One region of the Mycobacterium sp. E1715 genome, then DNA from elsewhere that is predicted to be linked to it. Evidence: riboswitches for the same ligand, from Rfam matches in the RefSeq annotation. Region 1 holds a riboswitch; the other holds the start of a gene.

Region 1 (7,335 bases):
AGGCCAAGATCGGCCAGGACGGCGACGAACCGGACATCCCGCACGTGTCCGCGCCGGTGATCGTCAAGTACGTCACCGACCTGCAACTGCTCGGCCTGCTGTAAACGTCAGAGCGGCAAGGGTTTTCGCGCGAACGAGCGCAATGCCCGGCATTCGGGCCACGTCGGGGCGAAGCCTGACTACCATGACCGATGATCGTGACGGTGTCCCGCCAGCACACGAAAGTGTTCACCATGACAACAGCTCGCGTGCCCAAACTGCCGCTCGACGAAGCCACGGCCGCCGCCGACGAAGCGGCCGTGCCCAACTACATGGCCGAACTGAGCATCTTCCAGGTGCTGCTGAATCACCCGCAGCTGGCGCGCGCGATCAACGACCTGCTCGCCACCATGCTCTGGCACGGCGCGCTCGACCCGCGGCTGCGCGAGTTGGTGATCATGCGGATCGGCTGGCTCACCGCCTGCGACTACGAGTGGACGCAGCACTGGCGGGTCGCGTCCCGGCTCGGCGTGGCCCCCGACGACCTCGTCGGCGTGCGCGACTGGCAGGCGCACGACGGGTTCGGGCCCGCCGAACGGGCCGTGCTGGCCGCCACCGACGACGTGGTGCGCGACGGGGCGGTGAGCGCCGGGAGCTGGGCGGCCTGCGAGCGTGAATTGCAAGGCGACACAACGGTTCTCATCGAGCTCGTCACCGCGATCGGCGCGTGGCGGATGGTCTCGTCGATCCTGCAGAGCCTGCAGGTCCCGCTCGAAGAGGGGGTGTCCAGCTGGCCGCCGGACGGCCGGTCGCCCGCGGAAGCCGTCGTCGATTGACATATCGATCGGTGGCTCTTTAGCGTCGGGCAATGCGTACCAGAGTCGCCGAAATGCTCGGCGTCGAGTTTCCGATCTGCGCGTTCAGCCACTGCCGCGACGTGGTGGCCGCGGTGACCAATGCGGGCGGGTTCGGCGTCCTCGGCGCGGTGGCGCACAGCCCCCAGCGGCTGGAGAGCGAACTGACCTGGATCTCCGAGCAGACCGGCGGCAAGCCCTTCGGGGTGGACCTGCTGCTGCCGCCCAAGTACGTCGGCGCGGACGAGGGCGGCATCGACGCCGCACAGGTGCGGGCGCGGCTGCCCGAGGAGCACCGCGCGTTCGTCGACGACATCCTGGCCCGCTACGGGATCACCGCGCCGCCCCAGGAGTCGCGCGGCTCCGCGGGCGGCCTCAACATCTCGCCGAAGGGCTACGAGCCGCTGCTGGAGGTGGCGTTCGCCCACCGCATCCGGCTGATCGCCAGCGCGCTCGGCCCACCCCCGGCGGACCTGGTCGAACGCGCCCACGACCGCGACGTGCTGGTGGCCGCGCTGGCCGGCACCACGCGGCACGCCCAACGGCACGCGGCCGCCGGTGTCGACCTGATCGTCGCGCAGGGCACCGAGGCCGGGGGGCACACCGGCGAGGTCGCCACCATGGTCCTGGTGCCCGAGGTCGTCGACGCGGTGGCGCCGGTCCCCGTTCTCGCCGCGGGCGGCATCGCCCGCGGCCGCCAGATCGCGGCGGCCCTGGCCCTCGGCGCCGAGGGCGTCTGGTGCGGGTCGGTGTGGCTGACCACCGAAGAGGCCGAGACGCCGCCGGTGGTCAGGGACAAGTTCCTGGCGGCCACCTCGTCGGACACCGTGCGATCGCGATCGATGACGGGCAAGCCGGCGCGGATGCTGCGCACGGCCTGGACCGACGAATGGGACCGCCCGGAAAAGCCCGACCCGCTCGGCATGCCGCTGCAGACCGCCCTGGTCACCGAGCCGCAGGTGCGCATCAACGCCGCGGCCGCGCACCCCGGGGCCAAGGCGCGCGAGCTGGCCACCTACTTCGTCGGCCAGGTGGTCGGCTCGCTCGACCGGGTTCGCCCCGCGCGAACGGTGGTGCTCGACATGGTCGAGGAGTTCATCGACACCATCGGGCGGCTCGAGGGCTTGATCGAGCGGTGACGCCCGCCGGCGCCGTTTCGCGAGTGCGCCCACGGCTTTCGGCGTGCGCCCGCGGCGGCGACACGCCGACGGCCTCCGCCCGGGACGCACGCGCGTCCGCGCCCGGCCTTGCCGGCCGCCACGAGCCGACCGGCAAACCGGAAATGAACAAAAGATGTCCAGCGGCCGCGTCGTACGTCCAGGTCAGGGGAGTGATACTGGCAAAAACCTGTGCGGCCGCCGCGCAGAATCGTAAAGATTGCGCAACCCCGCGCCGATGAGTTTGACCCCACCGGACCCGTCGTGCATTATCGGTCGGGTATGCACCTCGTTAGGTGAGGCGTCTACACGAATACAGGCCACTGACCCCGAACGTCGAAAGACGCCCCGGGTCAGGACAGCTCCTCCCGGCTTAAGGGTTGAGCCCAGGTGGCTTCCGGACAACCGGACACGTCGTGTGGTGCCAAAGCTCTGACGAGAGGGGTGCGGATCGCCGACGGTCGTCGGGTTTCTGCTCCTCATGCTGCGCGCAAATCGTGTGCGGACGCTCCGCGCGCGTCGTGACCGCGAGGAGGTGAGGGACACATGAGTTCCAGCGATAGTCCGGATCGAAGTCCGAACTCCGTCTCGTCCCGATCCGGTCTCCGGCACGGCGTCCTCGGCTGAGGCGTCGCAAACGCTAACTGGCTTATCGGCCAAGCGTTCTGGGATCGGAACCGCTACGGGACGGGGCACGTCCATCCAATCAGTCCCCCGTTCGAACCCGTCAGGAGACGACCATGACCGCAGCTCTGTACGACGAAGTGGTAACCGTAGCGCCCGCCCGCAAGTTGACGGTGGTGCGCGACGTCGAGACGACTCGGGCCCCCGCGCCCAAGAAGGCCACCCGCCGGGGCAACCCGCAGCCCGTTCTCGCGGGCGACCCGTTGGTGGAGGGCGCCACCCGGCTGTTGAGCATCCCGCTGCGCCACCTGTACGCGGCGCTGCTGCGGGCCGGTGTGCTCGAAATCCAGGCCTGACTCCCATGGGCAGCGACCAACCAGGGCTCCAAGGGGCTACCCGGCCGCAGGTGTTTCCTGAGGCCAGGTAGCCCCTTGGGGTCCTTCGCCTGAGTAGAATCGGGCCATCGGCGTCGATCCGGCATCACCGGGGAGCCTTCGGAAGAACAGCCGGCTGCTTTCCCTGGCCGGCTCAGTAGAACCGAACGGGCGGGCCCGTCACAGCCTTCCAACGAGCGGCCACGCGACGGCGTGGCAAGCGGGGTGGTACCGCGGCGCTCGCGCAGACAGCGCGTCGTCGTCCCCATTAGGCCCTACCAGTGCCGGGCGGCACTGAGGCACAGGAGACGACGCACCACGTGACCGAGAACGCTGACGTCAAGGCCTACCCGAAGCCGGAAGGCGCGCCCGACTTCCCGGCTCTGGAACTGGAAGTCCTCGACTACTGGGCGCAGGACGACACCTTCCGCGCCAGCATCGCCCGTCGCGACGGCGCCGAAGAATACGTCTTCTACGACGGCCCGCCGTTCGCCAACGGGCTGCCGCACTACGGGCACCTGCTCACCGGCTACGTGAAGGACATCGTGCCGCGGTACCGCACCATGCGCGGCTACAAGGTGGAGCGCCGGTTCGGCTGGGACACGCACGGATTGCCCGCCGAACTCGAGGTCGAGCGCCAACTCGGGATCAACGACAAGTCGCAGATCGACGACATGGGGATCGCCGCGTTCAACGACGCGTGCCGCGCGTCGGTGTTGCGTTACACCGACGAGTGGCGGGCGTACGTGACCCGTCAGGCCCGCTGGGTCGATTTCGACAACGACTACAAGACGCTCGATCTGCCCTACATGGAATCGGTGATCTGGGCGTTCAAGCAGCTGTGGGACAGGGGGCTTGCCTACGAGGGTTACCGCGTCCTGCCGTACTGCTGGCGCGACGAAACCCCGTTGTCCAACCACGAATTGCGCATGGACGACGACGTTTACCAGAGCAGGCAGGACCCGGCGCTGACGGTCGGGTTCAAGGTGGTCGGCGGCGCGCTGGACGGCGCGCACCTGCTGGTGTGGACGACGACGCCGTGGACCCTGCCGTCGAACCTGGCGGTCGCCGTCAACCCCGACGTCACCTACGTCGAGGTCCGCTCCGGCGACCATCGGTTCGTGCTGGCGCAGCCGCGGCTGGCCGCCTACGCGCGCGAGCTCGGGGAAGAACCCGAGATCCTGGGCACCTACTCCGGCGCCGACCTGCTGGGCACGCGCTACCTTCCGCCGTTCCCGTACTTCATGGACAATCCCAAGGCTTTTCAGGTGCTGCCCGGGGAGTTCGTCACCACCGAGGACGGCACCGGCATCGTGCACATGGCCCCGGCCTACGGCGAGGACGACATGGCCACCACCGACAAGGTGGGCATCGTGCCGGTGACACCGGTCGATGCCAAGGGCCGCTTCGACGCCACGGTGCCGGATTACCAGGGGCAGCGCGTCTTTGACGCCAACCCGCACATCATCCGCGACCTGAAGAATGGCAGCGGACCGACGGCCGCCAACGGCGCCGTGCTGCTGCGCCACGAAACCTACGAGCACCCCTACCCGCACTGCTGGCGCTGCCGCAACCCGCTGATCTACCGGGCGGTGTCGTCGTGGTTCGTCGCGGTCACCGCATTCCGCGACCGCATGGTGGAGCTCAATCAGCAGATCACCTGGTACCCCGAACACGTCAAGGACGGTCAGTTCGGCAAGTGGCTGCAGGGTGCCCGCGACTGGTCGATCTCGCGAAACCGCTACTGGGGCAGCCCGATTCCGGTGTGGAAGTCCGACGACCCCGCCTACCCGCGCATCGACGTCTACGGCAGCCTCGACGAGCTGGAGCGCGACTTCGGGGTGCGGCCGGACAACCTGCACCGTCCCTACATCGACGAGCTGACCCGTCCCAATCCCGACGACCCGACCGGTCGCAGCACCATGCGGCGCATCCCCGACGTGCTCGATGTGTGGTTCGACTCGGGTTCCATGCCGTACGCCCAGGTGCACTACCCGTTCGAGAATCGCGACTGGTTCGACGGCCACTATCCCGGCGACTTCATCGTCGAGTACATCGGGCAGACCCGCGGCTGGTTCTACACGCTGCACGTGCTGGCCACCGCGCTGTTCGACCGGCCGTCCTTCAAAACCTGTGTCGCGCACGGCATCGTGCTGGGTTCCGACGGCCAGAAGATGAGCAAATCGCTGCGCAACTACCCGGACGTGTCCGAGGTGTTCGACCGCGACGGCTCCGATGCCATGCGGTGGTTCTTGATGGCGTCGCCGATCCTGCGCGGCGGCAACCTGATCGTCACCGAGCAGGGCATCCGCGAGGGCGTGCGCCAGGTCCTGCTGCCGCTGTGGAACGCCTACAGCTTCCTGGCCCTCTACGCGCCCAAAGTCGGGACCTGGCGCACCGATTCGCGGCAGGCGCTGGACCGCTACATCCTGGCCAAGCTCGCCGAGCTACGCGACGACCTCACCCGCGAAATGGACGGCTGCGACATCTCCCGGGCCTGCGAGCACCTGCGTCAGTTCACCGAGGCGTTGACGAATTGGTATGTGCGACGGTCGCGTTCGCGGTTCTGGGAGGAGGACCCCGACGCCATCGACACCCTGCACACCGTGCTCGAGGTGACGGCCAGGCTGGCCGCGCCGCTGCTCCCGTCGGTCACCGAGATCATCTGGCGCGGCCTCACCGGCGGGCGCTCGGTGCATCTCACCGACTGGCCGGACGCCGAAGCGCTGCCCGCCGACCCCGGCCTGGTCGCCGCGATGGACCAGGTGCGCGAGGTGTGCTCGGCCGCGTCGTCGCTGCGCAAGGCCAAGAAGCTGCGTGTGCGCCTGCCGTTGCCGAGGTTGATTGTGGCAGTGGAGAATCCGCGCAGACTGGAGCCGTTCGCCGATCTGATCGCCGACGAGCTCAACGTCAAGAGCGTCGAGCTGACCGACGCGATCGACACCTACGGCTCCTTCGAGCTCACGGTCAACGCCCGGGTGGCCGGGCCGCGGCTGGGCAAGGACGTGCAGGCCGCCATCAAGGCGGTCAAGGCGGGGGAGGGTGTCGTCAACCCCGACGGCACGCTGACCGCGGGACCCGCGGTGCTGTTGCCCGAGGAATACAGCTCGCGGCTGGTCGCCGCCGACCCGGAGTTCACTGCCGCGCTGCCCGACGGGGCTGGACTGGTGGTGCTGGACGGCACCGTGACACCGGAGCTGGAGGCCGAGGGCTGGGCCAAGGACCGCATCCGCGAACTGCAGGAGCTGCGCAAGTCGACCGGCCTGGACGTGTCCGACCGGATCTCGGTGGTGATGTCGGTGCCCGCGGAGCGGGCCGACTGGGCGCGCACCCACCGCGACCTGATCGCCGGCGAGATCCTTGCCACCCGTTTCGAATTCGGTGAGCCGGCCGACGGCGTCGACATCGGCGACGGCGTCCGGGTGGGCATCGCCAAGGCGTAGCCGCCGTCAGGGGCACATGAAGGCGGTCGGTGGGCATGGCCTTCGCGCCGATCTCGTCGTGGCGGTAGGAAACGAGCAACAGCACGGGCATAGCCGGGGTTGACCGCGCGCCCCGCGCAACGACGTGCCGCGGTCTGGCGGCGCCCGCGGGTCCGCGCCCGCCGACCCTCGCGACTCAGATCGCCGCGATGATCTCGGCCCGCTTGCGGGTGTAGTCCGCGTCGGTGATCGCCCCGGTCGCGCGCAGCTCCTCGAGCTCCCGCAGGCGCTCGGCGGCCGGACGTTGCGGCGCGGCGCTCGCGACGATGTCTTCGAGCCGCCGGCCGCCGATGACGATGTTCGGCCCGGCACCTTGGGGCGCCGCCGCCGCGCCCAGTGCGTCGATGATGCGTTGGCCCGACTCGTCCTTGGCGATGACGAAGGCGTGCGGCAGGCCCGGGATGCGCTGACCGGAAGCCGCACGCTGCGCGGCGATCTGCTGCGCCACCCGGCCGCTGTCGCCGTCGATCGGCAGCCACAGGGTGATGATCTGCCGGTCGTCGGCCAGCCCGCGCGCCCTGGCCGCCACGTCGTTGCCGGCCTGGGCCCGAAAGCCCGAGCGGTCCCACGCCTTGAGCACGTTGCCGGGCACCAGGACGCCACGGTGCTGCTTGTCTTCGAGCGCGTAGACGCCAGACGCGGTGACGGCCAGGATGAAACTCTTCGGTAGGCCGGTGCCGTTGGGCACGCTTCGCCAATTCACCTCGCCCCCGCCCGACGGATACATCTGCATGGCTTTGGTCGACGTCTGCTCGCATCGCGTGGCCGCCTCGACCGGCTGACGCAGGATCTCCGATGCCACGGCGGCGGCCTGCTGGTTGAGCGCCGGGTCGTGCTGCGCGCGGGCCCTGAACTTCATGGTCTT
Region 2 (7,335 bases), on a different contig from region 1:
GACGAGCTCGGCCGCACCGGCCGTATCGAGCTGACCGGCTTCTGGATTCGCCGCGCACGGCGGCTGCTGCCGGCCCTGGTGCTGATGGTGCTCACCGTGGGCGCCGCCCGCCAACTCCTTCCCGACCGCTCTCTCACCGGCCTGCGCGACGACGCGATCGCGGCCTTCCTGTGGGTGGCGAACTGGCGGTTCGTCGCCCAGAAGACCGACTACTTCACGCAGGGTGCCCCGCCTTCGCCGCTGCAGCACACCTGGTCACTCGGGGTGGAGGAGCAGTACTACTTCGTGTGGCCGGTGCTGCTGATCGCGGTGACGCTGGTGTTGGCCGCGCGCGCGAGGCGCCGCTTCACCCGCGCGACCGTCGGCGATGTCCGATTCGCGACGTTCGTCATCGCCACCCTGGGGGCCCTGGCTTCGGCCGCGGTCGCCATGGTGATGGTGTCCGACGGCACCCGGGATCGCGTGTATTTCGGCACCGATACCCGCGCGCAGGCGTTGCTGACCGGCGCCGCGGCGGCGGCTCTGCTGGTTCGCGACTGGCCGTCGCTGAACCGCGGCTGGTGCCTGATCCGAACCCGGTGGGCGCGGCGCGTCGCCCGCGTTCTGCCGCTCGTCGGGCTGGCGGGACTCGCGGCGGCGACCCACTACGCGACGGGCGACAGCGGCGAATTCCGCCACGGTCTGCTCATCGGGGTCGCGGTTGCGTCCGTCGTCGTGGTGGCGCCGGTGGCCTTGGAGCAGCGCGGGGTGGTCGCCCGCATCCTGGCCGCGCCCCCGCTGGTGTGGCTGGGCACGATCTCCTACGGCGTCTACCTGTGGCACTGGCCAATCTTCCTGGCACTCAACGGCGAACGCACCGGATGGAACGGGTTGCCGCTGTTCGCCGCGCGGTGCGCTGCGACGGTGGCGCTGGCCGCGGCGTCCTGGTGGCTGATCGAGCAACCGATCCGGCGTTGGCGGCCGGCGCGGGTACCGCTGCTGCCGTTGGCTGCGGCGACCGTGGCCAGCGCCGCCGCGGTGACCCTGCTGGTGGTCCCGGTGGGGACCGGTCCCGGCCTGCGCGAGGCCGGCCTGCCGCCGGGAGTCTCGGCGGTCGCCGCCGTGTCCCCGTCGCCGCCGGGCGGCGGCCGCCCCGCCGGTCCCCGCGATCCCAACCGGCCGTTCACCGTTTCGGTGTTCGGGGATTCGATCGGGTGGACGTGGATGCATTACCTGCCGCCGACGCCGGGATACGCGTTTCTCGACCACACCGTCATCGGCTGCAGCCTGGTGCGCGGCACGCCGTATCGGTACATCGGTCAAACCCTGGAGCAGAGGCCGGAGTGCGACGGTTGGCCGATCAGGTGGGCGACGCAGGTCGCCCAGGACCAACCGGATGTCGCGCTGTTGGTCATCGGCCGTTGGGAAACGGTCGACCGCGTCAACGAGGGTCAGTGGACCCACATCGGCGATCCCACGTTCGACGCGTACCTCAACGGTGAGCTGGAGCGGGCGCTGAACATCGTGGGGTCCACCGGCGTTCGCGTGGTGGTCGCCACGGTGCCCTACAGCAGGGGCGGCGAAAAGCCGGACGGGCGACTGTATCCGGAGGACCAACCGGATCGGGTCAATCTGTGGAACACCATGCTGCGCAAGACGGTGAGCCATCACCCCAACGTGCAGATCCTGGACCTGAACAAGAAGCTCTGCCCGGACGGCGTTTACACCGCCAAGGTCGACGGCATCAAGGTGCGCAGCGACGGCGTCCACCTCACGCCCGAAGGGGTGAAGTGGTTGACGCCGTGGCTCGAGGAATCGCTGCGTTAAGCCCCGGTGCGGCAGCTCAATTCCATGCTGTCGCTGTCCCGGACCGCGAAGTTGAAGCTGACGTAGCCGTTCTCGGGATCACGCACCCGGTCCAGATACGGTTGGGTGTCCGCGGCGCTGGCGTTGTCGGCGACCACCAAGGCGCCCGTCGACAGCCGCGGCTCGAGCAGCTCGATCACCGGCAGGTACAAGTCCTTCCAACCGTCGAGCAAGACGAAGTCGACCGGTCCGTCCAGGGTGGCCAGCGTGGCCAGCGCGTCCCCTTCGAGGATCGTGATCACGTCGTCGAGGCCGGTGCTGGCGAATGTCTGTCTTGCGGCGGCGATCTTGGAGTCGTTGAGCTCGGTCGTCACCACTCGGCCGGCGCCGTTGTCGCGCACCGCAGACGCCAGGTGGACGGCGGAGATGCCGAACGACATGCCGAATTCGACGACCGTCGCCGGACGGGTCGCGCGCACCAGCGCATAGAGCAACCGGCCGGCCTCGGGCGTGACCGGGATGTAGAACTCGCTCATCGCGTCGGCGCGCTCCTGCGCCGTCATCGGCCGGTCGAAGTCACCAATCCGCTGACGCAACAGCGACATCTGGTTCTGGGCTTCGGCGTACATGCGGTCGAGCACGGATGCGACCTTCGGGTCTTGGAGAGTGTTGGCCATGCCGTCGAGGGTAGGCGTCGGCGGCGCGCGAGCGGCTGCGCAGCGGCGGCGGGGGCCACGACCTGCCGCAATGGCTACGTAAATGAGTTTGACGGGCACTGGGCCGCGGTGTAAAAAGGTCTTCGCAAGCACCTCGGTAGGTGAGGCGTCTGCACGGACACAGGCCACTGACCCCGAACGTCGAGAGACGCCCCGGGTCAGGACAGCTCTTCCCGGACCCAAGGGTTGAGCCCAAGTGGCTTCCGGAACGGCCATCAACGGAGTTCCGGATACGCCGTGCAGTGCCGAAGCTCCGACGAGAGGGGTGCGACGGCGGCGTGTTGCCGGCATTCGCTCCTCCCTCGTTCAGGTGACATGTGATGACACCCGCGCGTGTCATGGCCGTGAGGAGGTGAGGGCGAGATGAGTCCAGGCGATAGTCCCTATCCGAAATCCGTCTTGTCCCGATCCGGTTCCGGCATTCATTCTGCCGCTTGAGCTTTCGCGATCATCGCTGGCAATCCGGGCACGTTCAACGCGCCCGCGGCTCGCCGTCGCTGTCCGCCTGATCTGAGCCGATCGGACCTCCCCTGAAGGAGAAGATCATGGCTTTTGTTGTCACACAACGTGTTACCGGTCGCACCGGGGGGCGCGGCCGGGCATTGCTGCGGTCGGCGCGCCTGCTGGCGACCAAGCTGCACGCGCGGAGCGGCCTGACTCCCCAGGAGCGGGCGAACCTGTACGTGTCGCGGATGCCGATCGCGGTGGTCACGGCCTCGCTGGGCGGCCACCCCTCGACCGGCGACCGCCGGTGACGCTTCGGGCGAACACACCATGACCCCCGTGTCATCCGAGGCCCTCGGCGCCGTCAGCGCGCCAACGACTCCGGCCGCGCCACCCGCCGGCGACATCGTCAGTGCGTTCGGCCGCATCGGCGCGACGGAGCCGGGGCCGCGGTACGGGCGCTCGGGGGCGGCCTGGATCCCGAGCAGGTCGACGAGCTCGACGACACCCCAACGCTCACCCGCGCGGAGCGCCGCGCGGTCCGCCGGGCGGGGCTGTTCACCCTGCGGGCATATCTAGTCGTCGCGGTAGCCCTGGTGGTGGTCAAGATCGTGCAGGCGGGAGTCGTCGGCCCCGCCGCGTCATTGTGAATCCGTAGGCAGCAGAACGATTTTGCCGCGGGTGTGGCGCTTCTCCAATTCTTCGTAGGCGTCGGCGACCCGATCCAGCGGGTAGGTGGCGGCGACCTCGAAATCGATCGCGCCGTCGGCGACGAGGCCGGCTATCTCGGTCAACACCTCCGGCGTGGACGCCTCGGCGCTGCCTTCGGTCTTGGCGCCCACCTCGGCGGCCTTCTGGAACGAGATGATGGTGTCGATTCGCTCGGGTGCGACGCCGAGATCGACGGCAAGCTGCACGTAGTCGGGGCCGAACAGGTCGATGAACGCGTCGATTCCGGATGGTGCCGCCTCGCGCAGCCGAGTGGTCAGCCCGTCCCCATACGGAATCGGGATGGCGCCGTGGGCGCGCAGCCAGTCGGCGTTGTCGGGTCCGGCGATGCCGAGCACCCGTGCCCCGCGGAGCGCGAGAAGTTGCACGGCGATGCCCCCCACCCCGCCCGCGGCCGCCGAGACGCCGACCGTCTCACCCGGTTGCGGTGCCACGGCCCGGACGGCAGCGTACGCCGTCACGCCGACGACGTAGAGCGAACCCGCCACCTCCCAACTGAGTTGGGGCGGTTTGCGGATCAGCTGGCCCACTGGGACGGCCGTGTGGGTCGCGTGGCTGGATCGGCGGAAGCTGAACCCCAAAACCTCGTCGCCCACCGCGAATTCGGTGACCCCGGCGCCGACCTCGGTAACGACCCCGGCGAGGTCGCTGCCCTGCCCGGATGGGAAGGTCGCGGGAAACATCTCATGCATCGCGCCGCTTCGGATAGCCGCCTCACCCGGATTGATCCCCGCGGCGCGGACCTCGACCACCACCTCGCCGGGCCCGGGCCGAGGCATGTCGATGTCGGCCACGTACAACACCTCCCGGCCCCCGTACCGGTCGAACCGTACGGCGCGCGCCGCAGCAGCCGTCATGTCGTTTCCTCCCACCGCGAGCATCCCTTCCCTCAGCCAGCATAGGCACGCAAAGGCGGGTGCCCAGTGCCCGTCTGGTGGCGCGGCCGCGAAGGCACCAGCGGCGTCAGACGCGGAAGGAACGCCCATGGAGGTGCGGTCGACGTCGGACGTAAGCAAGAGGTCGCGATCATGAGGGGCTTGCCCGGCTAACCACTACACCATCCCGAGCAACCGCAAGTCGAGCACGTACTTGGCGATCAAGTCGGCCGACAGGTGCGGAATGTCCTTGTCCGCACCGATCTTTGCGGCCTGGACCGCCGCACGGAAGACGTCGGTCGGGGCCGGCGCCCCGCGCAGCGGCCGCTCCGGCTGGTGGTAGGCGTCCAGCAACGGCAGCACGGATTGTTGCCGCTGCTTGTCCGGCAGGGCGCGGAGCGCCGTGCCGAACCGCCGGAGCCACTCGTGGTAATCCTCGATGCGCCGGATGTCGTGGCCGTCGGCGATCAACCAGTCCACGAACACGTCCAGGGAGATCCCGTCGTCGTGCGGGTTCATCACGTCGAAGGAGCGGAACGTCCCGGACGGCTCCGGCTCGTCGGGGGCCATCGCGAGCTGCTCGCCGAGCGCCGCCACGGCCTCGGCCACGAAGTCCGCGGGCAGGCCGTCGTAGTGGGCCCTGGCCCGGTCGCCGGTGCCGGTGGGCTCGTAGAACGACGACGGCGCGATTCCGGTGACCAGCAGGCTGAAGATCAACCGCGTGAAGGCATCTGGAACGTTCAGCTGCCCGGCGTAGCGGCTGTGGGCGAGGATCATGTCGGACCGGAAGACGGCGACCGGCAGCTCGCAGAGATCGTGCGCCTCGCGCAGCAGCACCTCTCCGGCCCACTTGCTGTTCGCGTACCCGTTTGCGTAGCCGGATCCGATCGGCCGCACCGGGCTGATCGTGCGGATGTCACCGTCTTCGGTGAACTGGGCCGGATCGACGGACATGGCCACGGCGACCGTCGACAGATAGGTCACCGGTTTGATGCGTGCGGTGAGCGCCAGGCGGATGATTTCAGCGGTGCCAACGATATTGGGCCCGAACAGCTGGTCGTACGGCAACACGTGATTGACCAGCGCCGCCGGGTGAACGATCATGTCGACGCTGCGGGCCAGCCGGTCCCACGTCGCTTGGTCCAGCCCCAGGCTCGGCTCGCCGATGTCGCCGGCGATGACCTCGAGGTGGTCGGCCGCCAATTCGCGGAACCGATCGACCAGATGCGGGTCGCCACTTCGGTAGACACCTTCGAGACGCTCGGCGGCCGCTGCCGCATCGGTGCCGCGCACGATGCAGACCAGTCTTCCGCCCGTCTCGGCGAGGCGCCCCAGCCATTCCAGGCACAGGAAGCGGCCGAGATAGCCGTTGGCGCCGGTCAACAGCACCGTGTGCGGTGTGCCGGTGGCCCGCGGCAGGGTGGGGGCGTCGGCCAGCGTCTTCGGGTCGAGGAATTTGTCCAGCCTGAGGTCGGTCGCGCGGGCCTCGGTGGCGTCCCTCCCGTGCACGGACCCGAACGTCGGGCGGCGTGACCCCGAATGGCGCTCGGCCTCAACGAATTCCGCGAGCTGAGCCAGATCGGTGGCCGGACCGATGATCATTCCCACTGGCACCTCGACGTCGAAGATGTCCTGCAGCAGGTTGGAGAAGGTCAACGCCGACAGCGAATCCCCGCCGAGTTCGATGAACAGGGCGTCGGGGTCGGGCGGACCGCCGGCGAGGCCGAGGAGCGCCTCGGCGGCGCGGGACAGCGTGTCGATGACCGGCCGATCCGCCGCTCCCTCTCGCAGCGCCCGCAACTCGGAAACCCGGTTGGCGGCCAAGTCCGCGTACAGCTGCTCGAGCCGGTCGCCGTAGTGCTCCTTGAGCTTCGGCCGGAGCAGCTTGCCCACCCCGGACAGCAGACCGTTGTCCTCACTGAACGGCTCGACCTCGACGAGAAAGTCGGCGGGCACCTCGTAGGACTGCAGCTCGGCGAGGCCGGCTGCCTGGCGCAGGGATTCGTGCAGAGCGGTCTTCATCCCGTCGGCATCACCGGCGAACCTGTCCAGCGCGTCGGCGGTCGGCACGATGACGGCCAACAGATACGGGCGTTCGCTGTTGCCGTAGACGAAGATCTGCCGAATCAGCGCCGCGCTGCTGAACACGGCCTCCAGGCTGGCGACGGCGACGAATTCGCCTTGGGCGAGCTTCAATACGTTGTTGCGCCGGTCGACATAGGCGAGCCGGTTCGGCTCCAGCTCCGCCATCACATCACCGGTCCGGTAGTAGCCCTGCGCGTCGAAGGCATTGGCGGTGACGTCCGGGCGCTTGAAGTATCCGGGCGTGGCCGTCAGCGACTTGACGAGCAGCTCGCCCCGCGGAAAGGGCTTGTCGGTAAGGAAATAACCCAACTCGGGTACGTCGATGAGCTTGTAGTCCAAGACCGGCGGCGCAGCGATCCGGCCGTCCTTGGTCACCATCCCGACCTCGGTCAGCCCGTAGCCGTCGAGGACATGGACCTCCAGGCAACTCTCCACGAAGGCCCTCATCTCGGCTGCCAGGGGCGCGGTGCCGCAGAAGGCGGTGACGATGCGCCCGCCCAGCACCCGCTCGCGCAACTCGGTGCGCGCCTCGGCTTCCGCGGATTCCGCGTCGGCCCCCTGGGCGACCCGCCGGTCGACGGCACTCTGGTAGCGCTGGTACAGCATCTCCGCCACCCGGGGTACCAAACCCATTTCGGTGGGGCGCACCAGGTTCCAGTCGTCGAACAGCGTGGACAGGTCGCTCTCGGGCACGAAGTAGC

The links. A riboswitch is a leader RNA that binds a small molecule or an ion and turns the genes downstream of it on or off. The one in region 1 is predicted to bind magnesium.
Region 2: another riboswitch for magnesium. It lies ahead of A9X03_RS29360 (hypothetical protein); the one in region 1 lies ahead of A9X03_RS17875 (Rv1535 family protein).

Annotation. Positions count from the first base shown of each region.
Region 1 covers NZ_LZJJ01000358.1:1,045-8,379, reverse strand. The annotation lists partial or broken gene A9X03_RS29890 (hypothetical protein) at 1-104, shown strand, start outside; gene A9X03_RS17885 (carboxymuconolactone decarboxylase family protein) at 234-815, shown strand; gene A9X03_RS17880 (nitronate monooxygenase) at 848-1,972, shown strand; M-box (ykoK) riboswitch at 2,272-2,441, shown strand; gene A9X03_RS17875 (Rv1535 family protein) at 2,731-2,970, shown strand; gene ileS (isoleucine--tRNA ligase) at 3,309-6,431, shown strand; gene A9X03_RS29885 (SHOCT domain-containing protein) at 6,607-7,329, opposite strand.
Region 2 covers NZ_LZJJ01000390.1:1,411-8,745, forward strand. The annotation lists gene A9X03_RS19195 (acyltransferase family protein) at 1-1,806, shown strand, start outside; gene A9X03_RS19200 (O-methyltransferase) at 1,803-2,462, opposite strand; M-box (ykoK) riboswitch at 2,588-2,773, shown strand; gene A9X03_RS29360 (hypothetical protein) at 3,047-3,256, shown strand; partial or broken gene A9X03_RS30415 (manganese transporter) at 3,386-3,595, shown strand; gene A9X03_RS19205 (NADP-dependent oxidoreductase) at 3,587-4,531, opposite strand; gene car (carboxylic acid reductase) at 4,727-7,335, opposite strand, start outside.